Regions from separate parts of the Salinicoccus siamensis genome, predicted to be linked through region 4. Evidence: riboswitches for the same ligand, from Rfam matches in the RefSeq annotation. Region 4 holds a riboswitch; each other region holds the start of a gene.
What was found. A riboswitch is a leader RNA that binds a small molecule or an ion and turns the genes downstream of it on or off. The one in region 4 is predicted to bind S-adenosylmethionine.
Positions count from the first base shown of each region.

Region 1 (5,181 bases), 910 kb from region 4:
GCATGGATGTGATTTTCGTTTCGAGATACGGTTCGATGCCTTCAGGGCCGCCTTCACGCCCCATCCCGCTTTCTTTGAGTCCGCCAAATGGAATCTGTGCTGCACTCGGTTTACCATTGTTCCAGCCCAACACACCGAAATCAAGACCTTCCTGGAGCTTGATGCCATCGCGGTAACTTTCTGTGAAGAAATAAGCTGCCAGACCATACTCGGTATCATTTGCTTTTTCAATGGCTTCATCCAAAGTGGAGAATGTCTGGATTGGCGCCACCGGTCCGAACGTCTCTTCATTCATGATGACCATTTCATCAGTGGCACCGGTGATTACTGTCGGTTCGATGAAGTATCCTTCATCCTTTGAACCCTTACCGCCCGTTAGGATCTTACCACCTTTCTCCTCGGCATCGTTGATGTGTCGCATTACCTTATCGTAGCCATCTTCGTTGATCATCGGTCCTATTGCGACGTCTTCATCAAGACCGTTGCCCATCTTCAGCTTCTTCGAAGCATCTGCAAATTTTTTGCTGAAAGCGTCGGCAATATCTTCATGGACATAGAAGCGGTTGGCACATACGCATGTCTGTCCGGAGTTTCTGAATTTGGAGGCAATCGCCTGCTCGACGGCCATATCAATGTCCGCATCCTTGTGGACGACCAGAGGGGCATGTCCGCCCAATTCCATGGTGATGTTCTTGACTGTTGAGGCAGCACCTTCCATCAATGACTTTCCGACAGCGGTGGAGCCTGTGAATGTTATTTTCATTACTTTATCAGACTCTGTGAAAGCCTCACCGGCATCTTTACCAGAGGCGGTAACGTATTGGACGACACCTTCATCGAATCCTGCTTCCAATGCCAGATCAAGGAATTTCATTGCAGATAATGGGGTTGCACTTGCAGGTTTAACCAGGAAAGTACAGCCAGCTGCAACTGCAGGTGCTGCTTTGCGGGCCATCATCGCAATCGGGAAGTTCCATGGCGTAATGGCAGCGACGACGCCAATCGGCTGTTTGGTCACTACCATGCGCACATCATCTTCGTGCGGTGGTATGGTGCGGCCATATACACGTTTTGCCTCTTCAGCATAATAATCGACATAACTGCGTGCATAGTCGACCTCACCGCGTGATTCCTGTAGCGGCTTACCATTCTCTTTTGTTATCAATTCAGCGATTTCCTCTTTGTGTTCACCTATCAGCTTGGACCACTCTGTAAGTAGTGCACTGCGGTCATGAGGATTCTTTTTCTTGAACTTTTTGAATGTTTCATGCGCTTTTTCAATTTTCTTGTCAATATCTGCTTTACTCTCTTTTTTCACCCTGTCGATTTCCTGACCTGTTGCAGGGTTCAGTACAATGATTTCTTCAGACATAAATGATTGCCTCCCATTAAATAGAATAAAAGCCTTATAAGAAAATTATAAGGCTTTCAGTCCATCAAAACAAAAGTTTCGCTTATGGATTCAGTTGGAATATCGCTTCTGCAATTTCATCCAGGTCTTTAACCGTATACTGGAACCGGCCGTGGAAGACATATTTCATGAAGAAATTCTCAAGTTCCTCCTCGCCCACCAATACTTTTATGGAAGGGTCATTGGAGTAGTTCGCGATGGAATAGTTGCCGTTGTCTTCAGGGTTGAAGTAGATGATCGGCACAACGTCGTACTGGAGCTTGAAGATATTCTTGAGTTTTTCAGCAGAGATTTTAGTTTCTTCGATCGTTTCATTATAATGGTTGACTGCCACATTCTGCTCATTTCCCTTTTCGAATATCAACGTCTGTTCTTTTGCCTTGTCAATATCCAGAAGGTCAAAGAAATGTTCTACATAAGGCAACTGTTCAAAATTCTCTTCATTGACACCATGCAGTATATGCCCACTCCAATATTTGGAGTCGATCAAATAGATGCCCGTCCGCGTAAGTACCAGATGATCGATTTTACGGGTGTTCGTGTAATTGCGTGAAGGCAGATACACATTGGAGAGTATGTACATATCCGTCTCCCTGATCTTTTCATCTGCCACAAGGCGGTCCTTCAGCTGTAGGAGTGACAAATCGGTCAAGTACTCTCCCTTGTCTACGGTAAACTGGCGCAGGCTTGAAAGTTTATTGTTGAGCAATGTCGTTTCTTCGTGATATTTCTCATTGATTGACGACAATTTCTCTTCATGTTCCTGGCGCTCGGCTGCATTATCAGCCTCATATTTTTCGACTAGGGCGTCCTTCTCTTTATCATACTCCTCCTGGAGCGTTTTCACTTTGCCTCTATTCCTGAAATAATAGACCAGGAACGCAATTGCAACGATAAGAAGCAGAATTGCCACCACGATGAATATCGGATTGGTAAAAATATCTGTATTCATGGACTTTCCTCAATTCCTTTCCTGTTTGACTTTCCCGTCTTAATTAAGACTCCGTTCATTATACCGGAAATGATATATCTTTACATGGGAAAAGCGAGCTTTTCAAGGAAAATAATGCATCTGCATATAAATATACCGGATTAGCGTACTTATGTAAGATAGCCCCCTGTTTCTAAGGGAGCTATCCATTTATTTCATCGTGACGCTCTCAAGTTCCGTCTTTATGGCAGTGGCTTTATCAATCTTCTCCCATGGGAATTCCGCGTCGTTACGGCCGAAATGGCCATAGCTCGCCGTCGCTTTATATATCGGGCGCTTTAGGTCGAGCATATCTATGATGCCGTCAGGCGACAAGTTGAATTGCTTCCTTATAACCGCTACGATAGCCGATTCACTATATTCAGATGTTCCAAACGTATCGACTGAAATCGAGACCGGCTCGCTGACCCCTATCGCGTAAGCCAGCTGAATTTCACATTTTGCAGCAACTTTCGCCGCCACGATGTTTTTTGCGATATAGCGAGCAGCATAGGCTGCAGAACGGTCGACTTTAGTCGGGTCTTTACCGCTGAATGCGCCTCCACCATGGCGGGCATATCCTCCGTATGTGTCGACGATGATCTTGCGTCCAGTCAATCCTGCATCACCTTGGGGGCCTCCGATGACGAAACGGCCCGTCGGGTTGATGATATAGCGCGTGTCCGCATCAAGCAGTTCTTCAGGCACAACTTCTCGGATGACGTGGTTGATGAGATCTTCGCGGATCTTTTCCGTCTCCACTTCTTCATGATGTTGTGAGGAGATGACGATGGTATCTATTCTCTTTACATTATTCTCTTCGTCGTACTCCACAGTCACCTGAGTCTTGCCATCCGGCCGCAGATAGTCGATGATCTCTTCCTTCCGCACCTCCGTCAACCGCCTGGCAAGCTGATGTGCCAACGCTATTGGCAGAGGCATGAGCTCTTCTGTCTCATCGCATGCAAAACCAAACATCAGCCCCTGATCGCCTGCCCCTGTTGAAATGGTTGCCGAATCCCGCGTTTCAAAAGCGTCATCAACACCTTGCGCGATATCTTCAGACTGTTCATCAATCCCCGTCAATACCGACATAGTCTTGTAGTCGTAACCGTATTTGGCACGGATGTAACCGATATCTTTGACCGTCTTCCTGACAATTTTAGGGATATCTACATAAGTGTTTGTACTTATCTCTCCAACAATCAGTGCCATACCGGTATTGACCACCGTCTCGCAGGCCACCCTGGCATCTTTATCCCCTTTCAGTATCTCATCAAGTATCGCATCGGAAATCTGGTCTGCAATCTTGTCGGGATGACCTTCAGTAACAGATTCCGAAGTGAAAAGTCTACGCTCTGCCATTAACTTTATCTCCTTTAAGTATATTAGCTATCTCCCACTGCAAAAAAATAGAGCCTTTTTCTCCATAAGACGAGAAAAGGCTCCGCTCTTCCCCTTATCGATCAGAATCACTTCTGCATCCTTTAGCACCTTTCTTCAGTAAAGAGGTTGCTGGGCTTCATCGGGTATGTTCCCTCCACCGGCTCTTGATAAGAGATAACTTACCCTATAATATACTAGATGAGAGGTTTCAAATCAAGCTATTCTTGTTTGATATTTATTATGTCACCTCAATTATGAATGTGTTATACTAATTCATGAAAAGCATCATCTATGTATAATCTATAAAACGGGGGCATAAACAATGGTAAACCATTCCGAGTTAATTCAGAATCTCGTGTCGAAGGATGCGGCACATATCCAACTCTCCACTTCCCAACTTGTTGAAAAATCTTTGGAGAGAGGAGAGGGGAAACTGACCAATACGGGTGCTTTGCGTGCCGAAACCGGGAAATATACCGGCAGAAGTCCTAAGGACCGCTTCATCGTCGAAGATGACACTTCCAGGGACAAGGTTGATTGGGGAGAAGTCAACCAGCCAATTTCCGAAGAGGTATTCAACAACCTTTTTGCGAAAGTCGTCGACTATCTCGATAACAAGGAAGAACTCTTTATCTTCAACGGGCACGCAGGCGCTGATGAGGCAACCAGCCTTGACCTTAGAGTAATAAATGAATACAGCTGGCACAATATGTTTGCCCGCACCATGTTCATCAGACCGGAAACGAAGGAAGAAGCTCTTAACATCAACCCTGAATTCACCATCGTATCCGCCCCGACATTCAAGGCCGACCCTGAAGTCGATGGTACTAAATCGGAAACGTTCATCATCGTTTCCCTTGAAAAAGGCATCGTACTCATCGGGGGGACGGAATACGCTGGTGAAATGAAGAAATCCATCTTCTCCGTCATGAACTATCTGCTCCCGGAACAAGGGATCATGAGCATGCACTGCTCTGCCAACGTCGGTGAGAATAAGGATGTCGCACTGTTCTTCGGCCTTTCGGGCACTGGAAAGACGACCTTGTCTGCAGATGCACAGCGCGAACTGATTGGTGACGATGAGCACGGATGGAATGAAAATGGCGTGTTCAATATCGAAGGTGGCTGCTATGCCAAAACGATCAACCTGTCCGCTGAAAAGGAACCGGAAATCTACCAGGCAATCCGCTTCGGGACGGTTCTGGAAAACGTGGTGGTTGATAAAGACGGCACTCCGGACTATGACGATAACGCGTTGACTGAAAATACTCGTGCAGCCTATCCTCTCGATTACATCGACAATGCACGCATCCCTTCAGTGGCTGGTCACCCGAATACGATCATTTTCCTGACCGCTGATGCATTCGGTGTGTTGCCTCCCATCTCGAAGCTGACTAAATCACAAGCCATGTAT
Region 1 is NZ_AP043765.1:858,527-863,707, reverse strand. It holds gene ACZ5LF_RS04545 (NAD-dependent succinate-semialdehyde dehydrogenase) at 1-1,372, opposite strand, end outside; gene ACZ5LF_RS04540 (nuclease-related domain-containing protein) at 1,455-2,363, opposite strand; gene metK (methionine adenosyltransferase) at 2,553-3,746, opposite strand; SAM riboswitch class I at 3,838-3,941, opposite strand; gene pckA (phosphoenolpyruvate carboxykinase (ATP)) at 4,090-5,181, shown strand, end outside.
Region 1: linked by a shared signal. The riboswitch ahead of metK (methionine adenosyltransferase) and the one ahead of ACZ5LF_RS10995 (O-acetylhomoserine aminocarboxypropyltransferase/cysteine synthase family protein) in region 4 are both predicted to bind S-adenosylmethionine.

Region 2 (5,181 bases), 260 kb from region 4:
TAGATTTCCCCTTCATTTGCTTTAATGGCCCCGATTACGATGAATACATAGAATGCGATGGTCAAAATAGGGCCTAGGATCAGACCAATCAGGATGAATGATGTCAACCAGGCTACAAACATATAGATCGTGTATGAAAGACCGAAGTTGGCAACTACCCTCAATGCCTCTCCCGTCGCTTCATCCTCATCCTTCTTCAGGACCCATAGGATGATCGGGCCGATTACTGCTGTAAAAGCCGCGACTAGAAATGAAACCATGACGATGGATTTGTCGAATACTCCCTTTTCTTCACCGTTCATTTTTACCCCTCCCTGTAGAGCGTATTTTATTCAGTATACTTTTACCCTTATTCTTAATATATGTAACATCATATGCTTTATACATGTTTCTGCTTCATAAAAAGCTTTCCATTGAAAATGAGCAGGGTATTTTCTCAATTAAAAAAACGACAGTCTATGCTGCCGCGTCTGTGTTTATTCTGCCGGAATCACTGCTCCTTCATAGTTGTCTTCAATATATTGTTTGATTTCTTCTCCTTGCAGCACTTTAATCAATTTCTTTATATCATCGCGTTCTGCATCCCCTGAACGTACTGCCACCAGGTTTGCATATGGAGAGTCACCCTCTTCAATGGCGATTGAATCATCCACTGGATTCAAGCCTCCGTCAAGCGCAAAATTCGAATTGATGATTACTGCGGGTGCTTCATTATTATTGTACATTTCAACCAACAGTTCTGGTGCTGTCTGGTTGTTGAATTCGAAATTCTTTTCATTTTTGGTGATGTCATCAAATGTTGCATCTTCGATATCGATGCCTTCTTCGATTTCGATCAATCCTGCATCTACAAAGAATGACAGGAAACGTCCCTCTTCAGCCGGGTTGTTGGAAACAAGGATGGTTGCGCCATCTGGTAAGTCTTCTAGGGCATCATAGTCTTTCGAATAGACGGCCATAGGTTCTATATGGACATTCCCTGCACTTTCTAGATCATAATCGTGGGATTCTTTTTCCGTTTTAAGGTACGGTGTGTGCTGAAAGTAGTTTGCATCGACTTCCTCATCCGCTAAAAGACGGTTTGGGGTAGTGTAGTCATTGACGATTGAAATATCAAGTTCGATTCCTTCTGATTCAAGCAGGCTGGCTGCCTTTTCAAGAATTTCGGCATGTGGGGCGGGAGAAGCGGCTATCGAGAGTTTTCCGCCAGCCTCTTCAGTTTCTTCGTTTTCACTTGTTTCAGCATTCTCTGCACTTTCCTCGCTGTCATCTGAAACGGCATCTTTGGAACCACCGCATGCTGTCAGGAGAACTGCAAATGCCAACAGGGTAAAAAACAATAGATATTTTTTCATGATCAATTCCTACTTTCCAATTGTATTTATAATGAGGGCTATCTTTTATCCACAGTTTTGGCGGTGAAGTCTCCAATGAACTGGATGATAAAAACGATCGCCAATATTATTATCGTTGCGACCAGAGTGACATCGCTCTGGCTTCTGGTGAAACCGACCATGTAGGCAAGGTTGCCCAGCCCGCCGGCTCCGATGACTCCTGCAATCGCAGTGGACCCGACCAGCATGATCGCCGTGACTGTGATTCCTGATATCAATGCCGGCAGAGACTCCGGCAGGAGCACTTTCCTGATGATTGTCCAAGTGCCTGCCCCCATGGACTCCGCTGCTTCGATGACACCTTTGTCAATCTCTTTCAGTGCTATTTCCACAAGTCTTGCATAGAAGGGGGACGCCCCAATGATCAATGCCGGCAAGGCACCTTGGGAGCCCATGATGGTGCCCATCAACACTTTAGTGAATGGTATCAGCAATATGATTAATATGATGAACGGTATGGCCCTGAACAAATTGACGAGGAAAGCCGTTACGCCATAGATCGGCGCACTTGCTGCATGCTCTTTCTTGGATGACAAGAAGAGTATGATGCCTAGCATCAGGCCGAAGATGAAGGTGAACGCGGTTGAAACTACCGTCATATAGAGGGTTTCCTGTGTAGCTGTCCACACATTCCCCCACCTGACATTCTCAAAAGAGAGCATTTCCTGGAATGCTGCCACAAAATTCATCATTGCTGCTCCACCTCCACTGTTACATCGTGCTCGGCAAGCTCCTCACCAAGAAGTCCCAACTTCTCTTCGTCCGCTTCTATGGCAACGTAGAGGTGCCCGTAGGACTCGTTGTTGGTCCGCTTGATGTTGCCAGACAATATGTTCAAGTCCAAGTTGTATTTTTTGATGACTTGGGAAACGATCGGCGCCCTGGACTGGGACCCGACAAATCCAAGCTTCAGAACCTTTGAAGCTGGGAACATTTCTTTCACCTCTTCAAAAGACAGTGCTGATTCTTCATCATTGATATCGTCTTTGACAAATCGTTTCGTCACGCTATGTTCAGGATTCTGGAACAATTTTATGATCGGTCCTGTTTCGACTACCTTGCCGTTCTCCATGACAGCGCCTCTATCACAGATTTTACGGATCACATGCATTTCATGGGTAATCAGAACAATAGTCAAGTCCATTTCATCCCGAATCCTGATCAGCAGATCCAACACCTCATCGGTCGTTTCCGGATCGAGCGCGCTTGTCGCCTCATCGCACAGCAACACTTCGGGCCGATTGGATAATGCGCGGGCGATCCCCACCCGTTGCTTCTGGCCTCCAGACAATTGGCTCGGATGATTGTCTTCTCGTCCCGTCAATCCGACCAGAGCAATCAGTTCAGCGACTCTCTTCTCACGCTCCTTTTTAGGCACACCGGCAATTTCAAGCGGAAAACTGATGTTTTCAGCGACCGTCCTAGACCAGAGAAGATTGAAATGCTGAAAAATCATAGAAACTTTCTGGCGTTTTTTCCGAAGTGCAGGGCGTGTCATCGAAGTAAGGGTATCTCCGCTGATCACCACGTCACCTGAAGTTGGCCGTTCCAGACCGTTGAGCAGCCGGATCAGTGTGGACTTCCCAGCCCCGGAGTAGCCTATCACCCCAAATATCTCGCCCTGACGGACATGCAGATCTACCTCATCCACTGCTTTTATATCTGCGGCTTTAGTCTTAAATGTCTTGGTCGCTTTTTTTATATCTATCATCATGCTCCACTCCTGCCTATAAAAATAAGAAAGCCTACTCAAAAAATGAGTAGGCTTCTGGTATCATCCGCAGCCTCTCATCTTCGATCCTAGGATCTAGTGAATTAGCACCTTGTCATAATGACGGTTGCCGTGGCTTCATAGGGCACTTCCCTCCACCACTCTTGATAAGAGTCTTGTTATTCGATTGTTAACCATGATAGCACCAGTCGGTCTAGGCGTCAACAAAAAATTCTTCTAATTTTTCAGTTAAATGGGGGACGGATTGAAATGCATAGATTTCTTCCTTCAACTTCCCATTTTTAAAAAGGAGGAGTGCGGGTGCAGAACGGATCTGATATTTTTCAATCAATTCCTTTTCATAATTCAGGTCCACTGCTGTATAGGAAAAACTTTTCATCTCCGCTACTACATCCAGCATCTTCTCAGCAATCCTGCAATTGGCGCAGATTGGCGCATAGCAGTACAGGATAAAGGTGTCTTCAGCTTGAATATGGCTGATTATATCGATTTTTTCGGAGGATTTCTTCATTTTCGAACTTACCTTTCATGAGCAGTCTTTCATCGACGTAAAATCCATGATGGGCGAGCAGCATCGCAAGATAATCGAGGGGACACCGGCTCACTTCACCATAGTTAGAATCTATATAAACGTGCGTGCCCTCACTAATGTGCCTTTTGAACCACTGTCTGATCTTTCTGCCTTCCCTGTCTGAATCGGTCAGGATATAGACCTCAGAACCATTTGATTCTTCCAGGATTTCATCCAATTTGGAGATTCCCATGGTACCATGCGTACATATTATATGTACAGGCTCCACCAGTACTTCTTCGATGCGGTGCTTATCTGTTTTTCCCTCTACAATGAGTATCTTATCAGAAACATGCATAGCCATCACCTCTGGTCCATGATAGATTTTAAAAAAACTCTGGACAATGTCCAGAGTTCAAGTATTCTATGCGTCCACCATTTCATCATAAGCATCCGCATCCATCAGCTTATCGACCTGTGAATCGTCGGAAAGTTCGACAACAAGCATCCAGGCCTCTTCATAAGGAGATTCATTGACGAGTTCAGGGCTATCTTCCAGCTCTTCATTTATTTTTACTACTGTACCACTTACCGGCGCATATAATTCAGATACGGTCTTAACTGATTCTACGCTACCGAATGATTCCCCAACTGTAATATCGTCACCTTCAGCAGGGAGCTCGACGAATACGATGTCCCCGAGTTCTGATTGTGCAAACTCAGTGATGCCGAGTGTTACCTTGCCATCTTCCACCTTGACCCATTCGTGATCTTCTGAATACTTGAATTCTTTTGGTGATGCCACAATAAAAACCTCCTTTTTCTTATACACATATATATTCTCACATACTTTGCCATTTAAGCAAGGTTAATCATTCGTATCAAAGGTTCTCCTATACTCTGCCTCTTTAAAACCGAGCAGTACGGTTTCTTCGCGATAGAGCAACGGTCGTTTTATAAGCAGCCCGTCAGCTTCCAGCAAGCCAAGCTTCTCATTGTCGGATAAAGTATCAAGACGTGTCTTAAGTTCCAGTTCCTTGAACTTTTTTCCACGTGAATTAAAGAATTCATCCAAACTTCTTCCGGATTTCTTGGCCATCTCTGATATTTCTTCTCCGGATGGAGGGGTTTTCACGATATCGATGTCCTCAAAAGGAATGTCATTCTCTTTCAGGAAGTTTTTGGCCTTACGGCAAGTCGTACATTTTGGATACCCATATAATATAGTCATCAATTTCCTCCAGTTTAATTATAAGGTGATTCTTCAAGTTTTCCATGGATGTTGGGGTCTGGCATATTTTCATATTATAAAAAAAGATGGTAGACTGAAACATATCGATATATAAAGGAGTAAGATTATGAAGCCGATTACTGCATATGATGACTACAGCCAAAAGATTCAAGGTGATGATAAGATCATCATCAAGTTTTTCGCAGACTGGTGCCCGGACTGTACGCGCATGAACATGTTCATCGATCCCATCCTGGAAGAATACAACCATGTTGAGTGGTATGAACTGAATCGTGACGATGTGCCCGAAGCT
Region 2 is NZ_AP043765.1:1,868,696-1,873,876, forward strand. It holds gene ACZ5LF_RS09550 (DUF4870 domain-containing protein) at 1-302, opposite strand, end outside; gene ACZ5LF_RS09555 (MetQ/NlpA family ABC transporter substrate-binding protein) at 477-1,355, opposite strand; gene ACZ5LF_RS09560 (methionine ABC transporter permease) at 1,394-2,086, opposite strand; gene ACZ5LF_RS09565 (methionine ABC transporter ATP-binding protein) at 2,083-3,105, opposite strand; SAM riboswitch class I at 3,180-3,279, opposite strand; gene ACZ5LF_RS09570 (thioredoxin family protein) at 3,320-3,637, opposite strand; gene ACZ5LF_RS09575 (toprim domain-containing protein) at 3,588-3,995, opposite strand; gene gcvH (glycine cleavage system protein GcvH) at 4,062-4,442, opposite strand; gene ACZ5LF_RS09585 (Spx/MgsR family RNA polymerase-binding regulatory protein) at 4,506-4,868, opposite strand; gene ACZ5LF_RS09590 (thioredoxin family protein) at 4,996-5,181, shown strand, end outside.
Region 2: linked by a shared signal. The riboswitch ahead of ACZ5LF_RS09565 (methionine ABC transporter ATP-binding protein) and the one ahead of ACZ5LF_RS10995 (O-acetylhomoserine aminocarboxypropyltransferase/cysteine synthase family protein) in region 4 are both predicted to bind S-adenosylmethionine.

Region 3 (5,181 bases), 770 kb from region 4:
CACAGTCAAGGCTGCCTTCACTCTGAAGAATACTTGGATGCTTCTCCTCAAATGAAAAAGGGGCGTAGGCAAAATCATGAACTATGCGGGTTCCTGTTCCTTTAAACCGCTCTATCGTGCGATCGAAAAAGGCGCGGTCCGCAACCGCGCCAAGCGGATTAGACGGATAATTCAAGTACATCAGCCGTGCATTGGCCTGCTCCTCGTCATCCAACGCATCGTAGTCGGGCAGATATCCGTTTTCTGCGAGAAGCGGCAGGTCATAGATCACCCCTTTCGCCAACTCGACGCCTGCTGCATAATCCGGATAACCTGGATTGGGCAGGTAGACGCCTTCCCCCGGCTCGATGAACATCATCGGAAACTGCACCAGGGCACTCTTGGTGCCGTACAGTAGCGCGATATTCTCCTCTTCCAGTTCCACCCCGTATCCCCGCTTATAGAAATCGATGATTGCAGCCTTAAATGATTGTTTCCCCCGGAATTGACCATATCGTTGATTTTCCGGCTGATAGAGTGCCTCGGCTGCTCGCTTTAGGATGGGTTCAGGTGTCTCGGCGTCCGGAATGCCGACTGCGAGGTTGATCAGCGGCAGGGGGCCAAATGCTTCCTCTCCGGCCATAGCCGACTTGAAATAGCTGTCAGGGATGCTCGAGAGTAGTTTATTCATCTTCATTCTCCTTCCGGTTTATCAAATCCTTTGAATTGTTCATCTATCGTCTGTTTGAAATGTTCCGACTCGACTGCTTCAATGAGATCTTTTGCCATTTTACTGTCTTTATCTGAAGCATTGACGACAATCTGATTCCTGAAATTCTCATTCATATCTTCAAGTTGCAGCGCATCCGCCAAATCCATACCGCTTGCCAATGCAAAGTTTCCCGGCACGAGTGATAATCCGATCTGATCCACACTTCTCGGTAGCTGCCCTGAATCCTGGTAGACGAATTCCAGATTCTTATTGTTTTTTAATATATCCTTTTCTTCGATCGCAAGTAAATTGGCATCCTCTGCAATTTCAATCAGCCCCGCGTCCATAAGCGTCTGGAACCCCCTCGAAGAATTGACGGGGTCCAAGGGAAGTGCCACTTCGCTGCCATTTTCTATTTCATCCAATGAATCATATTCGCTGGAATAGAGTCCCATAGGCGCAGTCGGCACTTGGATGAGGTTATGGAAATCCGTGCCATTCTCCTTATTGAAGTCAGCCATGAACGATTTATTCTGATAAAGATTCGCATCCAGATCCCCGTTATTTAGAGCATTGTTCGGTTGGATATAATCGGTGTACTCCACGATTTCGACCGTGTAGCCCTGTTCTTCCAGTGCTGGCTTCAATGCAAAGTTCACCATATCGCTGTAGGGGCCGGTGGAAGCGCCGATTGTGATCACTTCCCCCTCCCCTTCGTAGAGCAGCGCGCTGCTGCCTATGATGACAGCAAGTGTTGACAGAAGGAATATCAGTATCCCACGCATATCAATTCCTCTCCTCTCTTTGGCTCAAATAGTCCCCGATTATCTGGATGAGCTGGACAATTATAATCAAAATGATGACAGTGGCAATCATCGTCACAGTATCATAGCGATAGTAGCCATATCGTATCGCAAGATCTCCGATGCCGCCCCCACCGACGACACCTGCTGTGGCGCTGAAGGCGACGATGGTGATGATCGTCAGCGTAATCGCCTGGGTGATTCCCCGCTTCGCTTCCGGGATCAACACATCCGTAATGATCAGCCAGAGTGATGCGCCCCCAGCAATGCTCGCTTCAATCACCCCTTTATCCACGCCATTGAAGCTTGTCTCCACCAGTCTCGCAAATAGCGGCACAGCGGCTAACGAAAGCGCCACACTGGCAAATACCGGCCCGTGGGAGCTGTTTGTCAGCCAAGTCGCAATCGGCATGATCGCTACAATCAATATAATGAAAGGGAAGGACCGGATCACGTTCGTCAGCGCCCCTAAAAACTGATTCAGTGGTTTTATCCTATAGAGCAGCGGATTGGCGGTCACATACAGCAATACACCGAGCGGGAGTCCGAGCAGCACCGCAAAGAATATGGATATCGATACCATGAGAGTCGTTTCGAGTAGTGCCCGGTATAGCAGCGGTGTAATTTCTATCAATCTATCCATATATTTCAGCCCTCTCTATTCCTTTTGAGTCGTCGATGAACTGCTTCAATCTAGTGATCTCTTCCTGTCTGCCTTTGATGTGGAGCATCAGAAATCCAAGAGGCATATCCTGGATATATTCGATGCGGCCATTCAATATGCTTATATCGCAGTCAAAATGACGGTAGAGTTGGTTTACATAGTTCGCTTCCGCATATTCATTCAGGAATTTGATGGTGATCACTTCAGATTCACTGTTCAGTTCAATGTGCGGTGGGATGGTGAAATCATATATATCCTGAACAAATCCTTTCGTCACTTCGTGTTCCGGATGGCTGAAGATCGCGTAGACATCATCCATCTCCACAATCTCTCCTGCCGTCATCACGCCCACACGGTCAGCAATCTCTTTAATGACCTCCATCTCGTGGGTAATCAACACAATGGTGATGCCCAGCTCCTTGTTGATCTTTTTAAGCAGTTTCAGAATTGTTTTTGTCGTATCAGGATCGAGTGCACTTGTCGCTTCATCACACAAAAGCACTTCAGGACCATTGGCTAATGCCCGTGCAATGCCGACACGCTGCTTCTGTCCGCCACTCAAGTTTTTGGGGTAGCTATCCATCTTGTCGGCCAAGCCCACAAGTGCCAGTAACTCTTCGATGCGCGACGACACCTTCTTCTTGTCGTAATTGCTCGCCTTCAACACAAATTCTATGTTCTGGTAGACCGTTTTAGTTTCAATCAGATTGAACTGTTGGAAGATCATGCCGATCTTCTGACGTTTTACACGCAAGTCCCTTCCTGCCAACTTGCCCAAATTGGTACCATTAACATTGATGCTGCCGGTAGTCGGCTGTTCCAACAAATTGATCAGGCGCAACAGAGTACTTTTCCCCGCCCCGCTGAAGCCAATCAGACCGAAGATCTCGCCCTCACGAATGGAGAGCGTCGTCTTTTTCAGAGCTTCTATCCTTTTTCCTTTAACAAAATATTCTTTAGAGACATCGGTAATTTCAATAGCCACGCCACCACATCCTTTTTATATTAAAAACAAAAAGCCATCTGCTAAATGCAAATGGCTTAAAGATATCTATCTGCCAAGCATCCGCTTGTAGGATTTAGCACAGTACCATAACAGCCTGTTGCTGAAGCTTCAAAGGGCCCAATCCCTCCACTTCTCTGGATAAATGTATTTAATTGAATGAATATCACTTTACTCGAGACTATTAGAATTGTCAATATATTAATAATAATAAATCTTTTATTTTTGATTTCTATGGATAATGATAATTTCAAATCAAAAGGGATTTAAAAACAGGGTGATGACATCACCCTGTTTTCCTTATGAATATGATATCTAGATTCTAGATAATACATAGAATCTATCAAAGGATTATGGACCTACCATTATTTAAAAAGTATTGCGCAGTACCATCTCAATAACATCCTTATTATGTAAGACTAAAATCTCTTTCTGCATCATTCGACCACTTTGTTAATATTACCAATTTGAGGTGTAGTAAAGGGTGAATCGATTATAATTTATAAATTTGGCATGGTAAAAATCTGATGCGGCTTGGTTAATATGGTTATGATAAATTTTGTCATATTCGTATGACCCGAAAAATGGTCCTTTATAAACAGGGAGCAATACCTCAGCTTTTTCAGGATTGTATCTAATTTCATTTAATAATATATATAACCTGCTAACGGTTTCTATCTCAATTTCTACTTTCCCACAGTTCTCTAAAGAGAAATTATCTACGAAATAACCCTGAAGAGCGTTAAATTTCCTATAATAACTATATTCTATAAATTCTTTGGTTTCATTATCTTCAAGATATAAATACATATCCAAACCCATTATATCGTTCCCCTCTAGCTATTTAATTACATTCATCTCTTTCAAGCTAATATATTTACCAGATCCAATAATTATGTGATCTAAAAAGTCAACGCCGATCATTTCTCCACATTCATACAAACGTTTTGTAACCTCGATATCTTCTCTCGAAGGCGAAGGATCACCACTAGGATGATTATGTACACATATTATCGCGGCAGCGCTCCTCTTTATCGCTTCTTTATATACCTCCCTAGGATGCACTATCGAAGTATTCAAAGACCCTTTAAACATCGTTTCTTGGTGGATAACCATATTTTTGGTAGATAAATATAAAACTACAAAATGTTCTTGTTGATAATATCTCATTTTTTCCATAAGTAGTTTACTCACATCATCTGGGCTTTTTATGTAAAGATCTTCCTCTAATGAATGTGTATGCATTCTTATTGCTAGTTCAATAACTGCTAATATGGTTATTGCTTTTGCTTCCCCAATACCTTTAATGCTGATTAGTTCCTGATAAGTAAGATCACGCAGTTCACGAACAGATTTCATATCTTTTATGATTCTGTTTGCAATTCCAATACTAGACTCCTCTTTGTGGCCGGTATTGATGATTATCCCAAGCAACTCTTGATTAGTAAGCTTATCAGGACCATAAATCATCAATCTTTCTCTTGGTTTATCCGAAAAGTGCATCTCTTTAATTAACATTCTTATAGGAAGCCTCCAAAATATATAGAATTCAAATCATCATATAACAAAAATGAAAGTATAATAGCCGTAGTAATAAACGGGACCAGAGGGATCTTAGCGGGTAACTTTGTTTTATAGAAATGCAGTATTATTACAAATAACCCTCCAATCAAATAGGTAAGAAGTAAGCTATAAATAAAGAAGTTGACAGGGGTAATCAAAGTGATTACTGTAAACAATTTTATATCGCCATATCCTATTGACTCTGAAAATAAATAAAAGAATAGATGTAAAATTAAAATTATACAAATGTCCTGAAATGGTTCTAAATAATATAGATCTGTTAAAAATAGTCCAGCAACTAAAAATATAAGATTCATGTGATTTGGTATTTTTAAATTTTTTCTATCATAGATTGAAAGCGGCAACAAAATTGTAATCATCAAATAATATAATGTGAGGTCTTTGAGAGAAAGGTTAAAATAAATGGGCAGTAAATAAAGAAGTATTACTAAAATTT
Region 3 is NZ_AP043765.1:1,357,063-1,362,243, forward strand. It holds gene ACZ5LF_RS07050 (aminotransferase class I/II-fold pyridoxal phosphate-dependent enzyme) at 1-676, opposite strand, end outside; gene ACZ5LF_RS07055 (MetQ/NlpA family ABC transporter substrate-binding protein) at 673-1,476, opposite strand; gene ACZ5LF_RS07060 (methionine ABC transporter permease) at 1,478-2,137, opposite strand; gene ACZ5LF_RS07065 (methionine ABC transporter ATP-binding protein) at 2,130-3,143, opposite strand; SAM riboswitch class I at 3,207-3,309, opposite strand; gene ACZ5LF_RS07070 (hypothetical protein) at 3,621-3,983, opposite strand; gene radC (RadC family protein) at 4,002-4,679, opposite strand; gene ACZ5LF_RS07080 (prepilin peptidase) at 4,682-5,181, opposite strand, start outside.
Region 3: linked by a shared signal. The riboswitch ahead of ACZ5LF_RS07065 (methionine ABC transporter ATP-binding protein) and the one ahead of ACZ5LF_RS10995 (O-acetylhomoserine aminocarboxypropyltransferase/cysteine synthase family protein) in region 4 are both predicted to bind S-adenosylmethionine.

Region 4 (5,181 bases):
TCCTATCCCCATAGTGACGACCAGTCCCACGAGAAGCATTGAAATGACTATCAGAACCTTTTGGTCTTCCAGTGCACCTGCGATGCCATCAACCAACGAATTGACATGTCCGGTTTCTGATATGACAGACGCAAATCCGTTTGCTGCAAGCATTACAATGCCGATATATGCCATCATTTTGATGCCGGATACCAATTCATCATCAAGCTGTTGCCATTTGAACTGGAAAGATAAGAAGAAGACCATTATTCCAGCCAACGCCCCAAATATCATGGAATCGGTCATTATTTGAACGCTGAACGTTATAATGATTGCGATTATCGCAATGGCTATGGTCTTGCCGTTGATTTGTTTAGGCGTGTCGCCACCAATTTCAAGCGTTTTATAATAACGGCGTTTCCTATAGAAGAACAGTGCAACAGCCAGTCCTGCCACGAAGCCAGCCGCGGGTATGATAAGCGCAGGAGCGACTTCGCTAAAAGCAATTTCAACCCCTGCTGATTGGAACCCGGTCACGATGGTATTTTGGAATATCTGTCCAAATCCGATCGGCAGCACAACATAGGGGAAGGTCAATCCGAAAGTCAAAACGACTGCGATGAGACGACGGTCAAATCCAAGTTCATTCATCAGGCTCAGCAAAGGCGGGATTAATATGGGGATAAAGGCAATATGTACCGGAATCAAGTTCTGACTCATTATGGAGATTGCCAATAAGGCAAAAATAATCGATACTTTGGCGACAATCCGTGCTTTTTTGGATTGTTCTTTTTTCAGGATTCTGATGATGAAACCCACCAGCACTTCCGTGATGCCGCTATAGGCGATTAAAGCTGCAAATCCGCCAAGCAATGCATAGCTCAATGCTATTTCTGCACCACCAACGATTCCTTCCGTAAAGATGCTGATAACCTCTCCATACCCCATGCCGGCCACAAGACCACCAGCAAGTGCGCCTATGAAAAGGGCCAGTACCACATTCAATCTAAATAGGCTCAATAATATCATTACCAGTACTGCAATCAGAACTGCGTTCACAATCAGACACCTTCCGTTCTTTGGGAATTATAATATTGTAATACTAAAGAGTGAGCAAAGTTTTGTCAATGCTTGTATATAGCCACGCTTTTGCAAATGTAGCTTAAAATTATGGTAGGAGCCCTTATGTTTAGTTGAATTATCCACCGGGAACTTAATAGGGATTATGTAAATGGATTGGAGGAAATTTCATGAAACCATTCATTAGACTCTATAAAGATCAGGATGTCTTCCAAAAAGCCGTAGACACGCTTATCACTAACAATGTAAATCGCAGTGATATCTATATCCTTTCATATGATTATGATTACACCAAGGAAATTGTCAGCAAAATGGGTATCAACACAGCCGGGGTCATTGAAATGGGAGTCAAAGAAAGTATAAAAGCTGCTTTAGAAGAAAGGGATAAAACCATGAGAAAACAATTCCAGGATTTCGGTTTCAGCGAAGGTGAAGCCGAGCGCTATGCAACTAGTTCCAATGAAGGAGAGACAGTTTTAATCGTGACAAATAACACCGATCTGGAAAAATACCTGGACTGATATGTAGAAGCCGCTTCTATCTAAAAGCGGCCTCTACTACTTCTAACAATCTTCCACAACAGCCCTCTCTAAGCCGGAACTGCTCCTAGGAAATGAGTTTCAACCCTACAACCGCAGAAATAATCAATAGTATGAAAAAGATGCGTCGCCAATCTCTGGACTCCCCGAAGAAGAACATCCCAAGAAGTGCGCCTCCGGAAGCCCCTATTCCCGTCCACACAGCATACGCCACGCCCATCGGCAATGTTTCCAGTGCGATTGCCAGGAAGAAGAAGGATAACCCGAAACATAGGAGTAAGAGGGCCAAGGCAGTGAGCGATTTGTCGTTATGCAATTTATTGATGGAAAGCACACCGCATACTTCAAACATTCCAGCTACTATAAGTGATATCCAAGCCATACTACTCCCCCTGCCTTTCCTTGTCATCTGTTACTATCTTCAAGCCTATTACGCCCACCAATATCAATGAAATCAAAGTGATCTTCAATGGTAAAAAGGGCGCGCCAAACAAGATGATTTCAGAGAGTACAGTCCCAAATGCACCCAGTCCTACGAAAACTGCATAGACTGTACCTACAGGTAGATATTCTCCTGCATTAATCATCAAGTAGAAACTGACAAAAATCGCAATGCCTGTAAACAGCCAATGATACCATGAGGTTGAGTGGGTCAAACCAATCACCCACCCTACTTCAAAAGCACTCGCAATAAATACTTTTATCCATTGTATACTCATCATTTTCCTCCTAATCCGTAAAAAAGCCTGGGAGAGAATAGATTTCTCTCCCAGGCTTTTGTCCCTCCGTGTCATGATCCGCTCATGCGCCATCTCTCGGACCAGTCCCATTGGATGGCGGAACCCTAGATGGCTTTATATGAATTTACTATAAAGTTTAACTGGTTTTCTAGAGATTCTCAAGCACACAATCTTTGGAGTCATTCACACTGTAGCTACATCGTCTACATCTTTAGCGCTTCCACGAGAGACCGTCCACAAATCTGGTAATATCTTCAAAAAGTGTTTCCTCTTCCCGGCTACGTGTCATGAGATGGCTTGTATCTGAATATCCTTTGACATGTTTTTCTTCGATCTGCAATTCATCAAAAATCTGCAGCGCACTATCCCTATATGACTCAGCATCTCTCTCACCGTATTTTACCGCTACGGGCACATCGATTTCCGATAACCGCCCATGTACTTCATCAATCATTGTTTTGAAATCTTTTAGGCCCTCCATAGGCGCTTCTTTGATTTCCTTAACCTTTTCTTCTATCTCTTCATCTGAATGCCCAACGAACTTCATGAAATTGCGCGTGTAATTTATCATTCTTTTATTGATGCCATCATTATCCTTATCCATAGGTACCGACATCGCCACTATTCCTTTTATACCTTCAAGCTCCTCGCCCGCTTTCAAGGAAAGGAGCCCTCCAAGAGAGACCCCAGCAACCGCAATTTCGTCATGACCGTTTTTCTTGAGGTCATCGTAAGCTTCTTCTACATCCTGCCACCAATCTTGAGGGCCCACCTTTGCCATTGCATCAGGACCCGTACCATGTCCTGCCAGACTGGGTGCCGATATTGTGTAGCCTTCATCCTTCAAATGTTCTGCCAAGTTCTTCACATCCCTTACTGTACCCGTAAAAGAATGCAATAGGATGATCGCCCTATAACCACCTTCATGATATATCGGAGCAGGTTTGACAATCTTCATGCTCATTCCCCTTTTCGTTGTTTCATTTTCCTTATTAGATACTTTGCCAAACATCCTTAAAATTTTTTAAAATATTTGACAATTAAATGTTCCCTATAGTATTATAGCTCTTAATTCAATATTCACTTATCAAGAGCGGTGGAGGGATTGGCCCTATGAAGCCCGGCAACCTTTTAGGTAAGGTGCTAAATCCCACAGGCATGTCCTGAAAGATGAGCGACTCAAGAGTCTCCCTTTATCTTTGGGCAGACTCTTTTTTAATTTTAATATATTATCTGGAGGTATGGAAATGTCGAAACACTATCGATTTGAAACAAAACAGTTGCATGCAGGCCAGGAAGTAGATACGGACACCAAATCACGCGCGCTCCCAATCTATCAGACCACTTCTTATGTATTCGATGACACTAAGCACGCGGCCGAACTATTCGGTCTTCAGGATGCCGGCAACATATATACGCGCATCATGAACCCTACGACTGCAGCACTTGAAACACGGGTCTCGGATCTTGAAGGCGGGGTTGGGGGTTTGGCTGTCGCATCAGGCATGGCTGCAATCAACTATGCCATCCAAGGTGTCGCTGGTAACGGAGACCATATCATTTCAACGACCAGCCTGTATGGAGGCACACATACGCTATTCAACCATACCTTCAAGAAATTCGGCATCGAGACAAGTTTTGTTGACACAAAGGATATTGATAACGTTTCACGTAAAATTAAACATAATACAAAAGCGATATTCATTGAAACAATTGGCAATCCTGAGGGCAATATAGAGGATATTGAAGCATTGGCTGAGATTGCTTCAACTCATGGTATTCCTCTCATTGTCGATAACACATTTGCCACACCTTACCTTTGCCGTCCACTTGAGCACGGAGCTAATGTTGTTGTCCATTCTGCCACCAAATTCCTCGGCGGGCATGGCACTTCCATAGGCGGCGTGATTGTGGACGGTGGGAATTTCAATTGGAACAACGGCAAATTCCCAGGTCTTACTGAACCCGATGACTCTTACCATGGGCTTGTTTTTACCGAGGCATTCGGTCCGGCCGCTTACGTGTTCAAACTTCGAACTACATTATTACGCGATACAGGTGCTGCGATATCTCCTTTCAATGCATTTTTACTGGTGCAGGGCATCGAAACATTATCTTTAAGGATGGAAAGACATGTTGAAAATGCAAAAGCCGTAGCAGAATATCTCGAAGATCACGAAAAAGTACAATGGGTGGATTATGTGGGCCTTAAGTCCAGTAAATATAACGCTCTGCAGAAAAAATATCTTCCAAAAGGCGCCTCCGCCATATTTACTTTCGGGGTGGCGGGCGGGTATGAAGCCGGAAAATGTTTCATTGAATCTTTGGAGCTCTTTTCCTTACTCGCTAATGTCGGTGATGCAAAGTCCCTGGTGATCCATCCCGCCTCTACGACACACTCGCAGCTCGACGAATCTGAACAGTTGAAAGGCGGAGTGAGACCTGAGGCCATCCGCGTATCTATAGGCTTGGAACACATCGATGATATCATTGGTGACCTCGAAAAAGCTTTGGATGCGATTTAAATGCCGATAAAAATAATTGAAGGCCTACCTGTCAAGTAACACTTGCACAATGAAAATGTCTATACGATAGAAGAGCATCGTGCACATACTCAAGATATTCGCCCGCTACGCATTCTTATTCTGAATCTGATGCCTAAAAAAGAAGAGACGGAGTTACAGCTTCTCCGTCTCTTGGGCAATACACCACTGCAGGTCGATGTGGATTTCATGCATATGAACAGCCATATCAGTAAGAACACACCCACCAGCCACCTTCAGAAGTATTATCACACATTCGGGGAAATAACTGACAGACAGTATGACGGCATGATTGTGACT
Region 4 is NZ_AP043765.1:2,130,473-2,135,653, forward strand. It holds gene ACZ5LF_RS10970 (Na+/H+ antiporter family protein) at 1-1,041, opposite strand, end outside; gene ACZ5LF_RS10975 (YflT domain-containing protein) at 1,230-1,580, shown strand; gene ACZ5LF_RS10980 (DMT family transporter) at 1,666-1,980, opposite strand; gene ACZ5LF_RS10985 (DMT family transporter) at 1,982-2,317, opposite strand; guanidine-I (ykkC/yxkD leader) riboswitch at 2,363-2,457, opposite strand; gene ACZ5LF_RS10990 (alpha/beta hydrolase) at 2,550-3,296, opposite strand; SAM riboswitch class I at 3,420-3,515, shown strand; gene ACZ5LF_RS10995 (O-acetylhomoserine aminocarboxypropyltransferase/cysteine synthase family protein) at 3,586-4,863, shown strand; gene ACZ5LF_RS11000 (homoserine O-succinyltransferase) at 4,906-5,181, shown strand, end outside.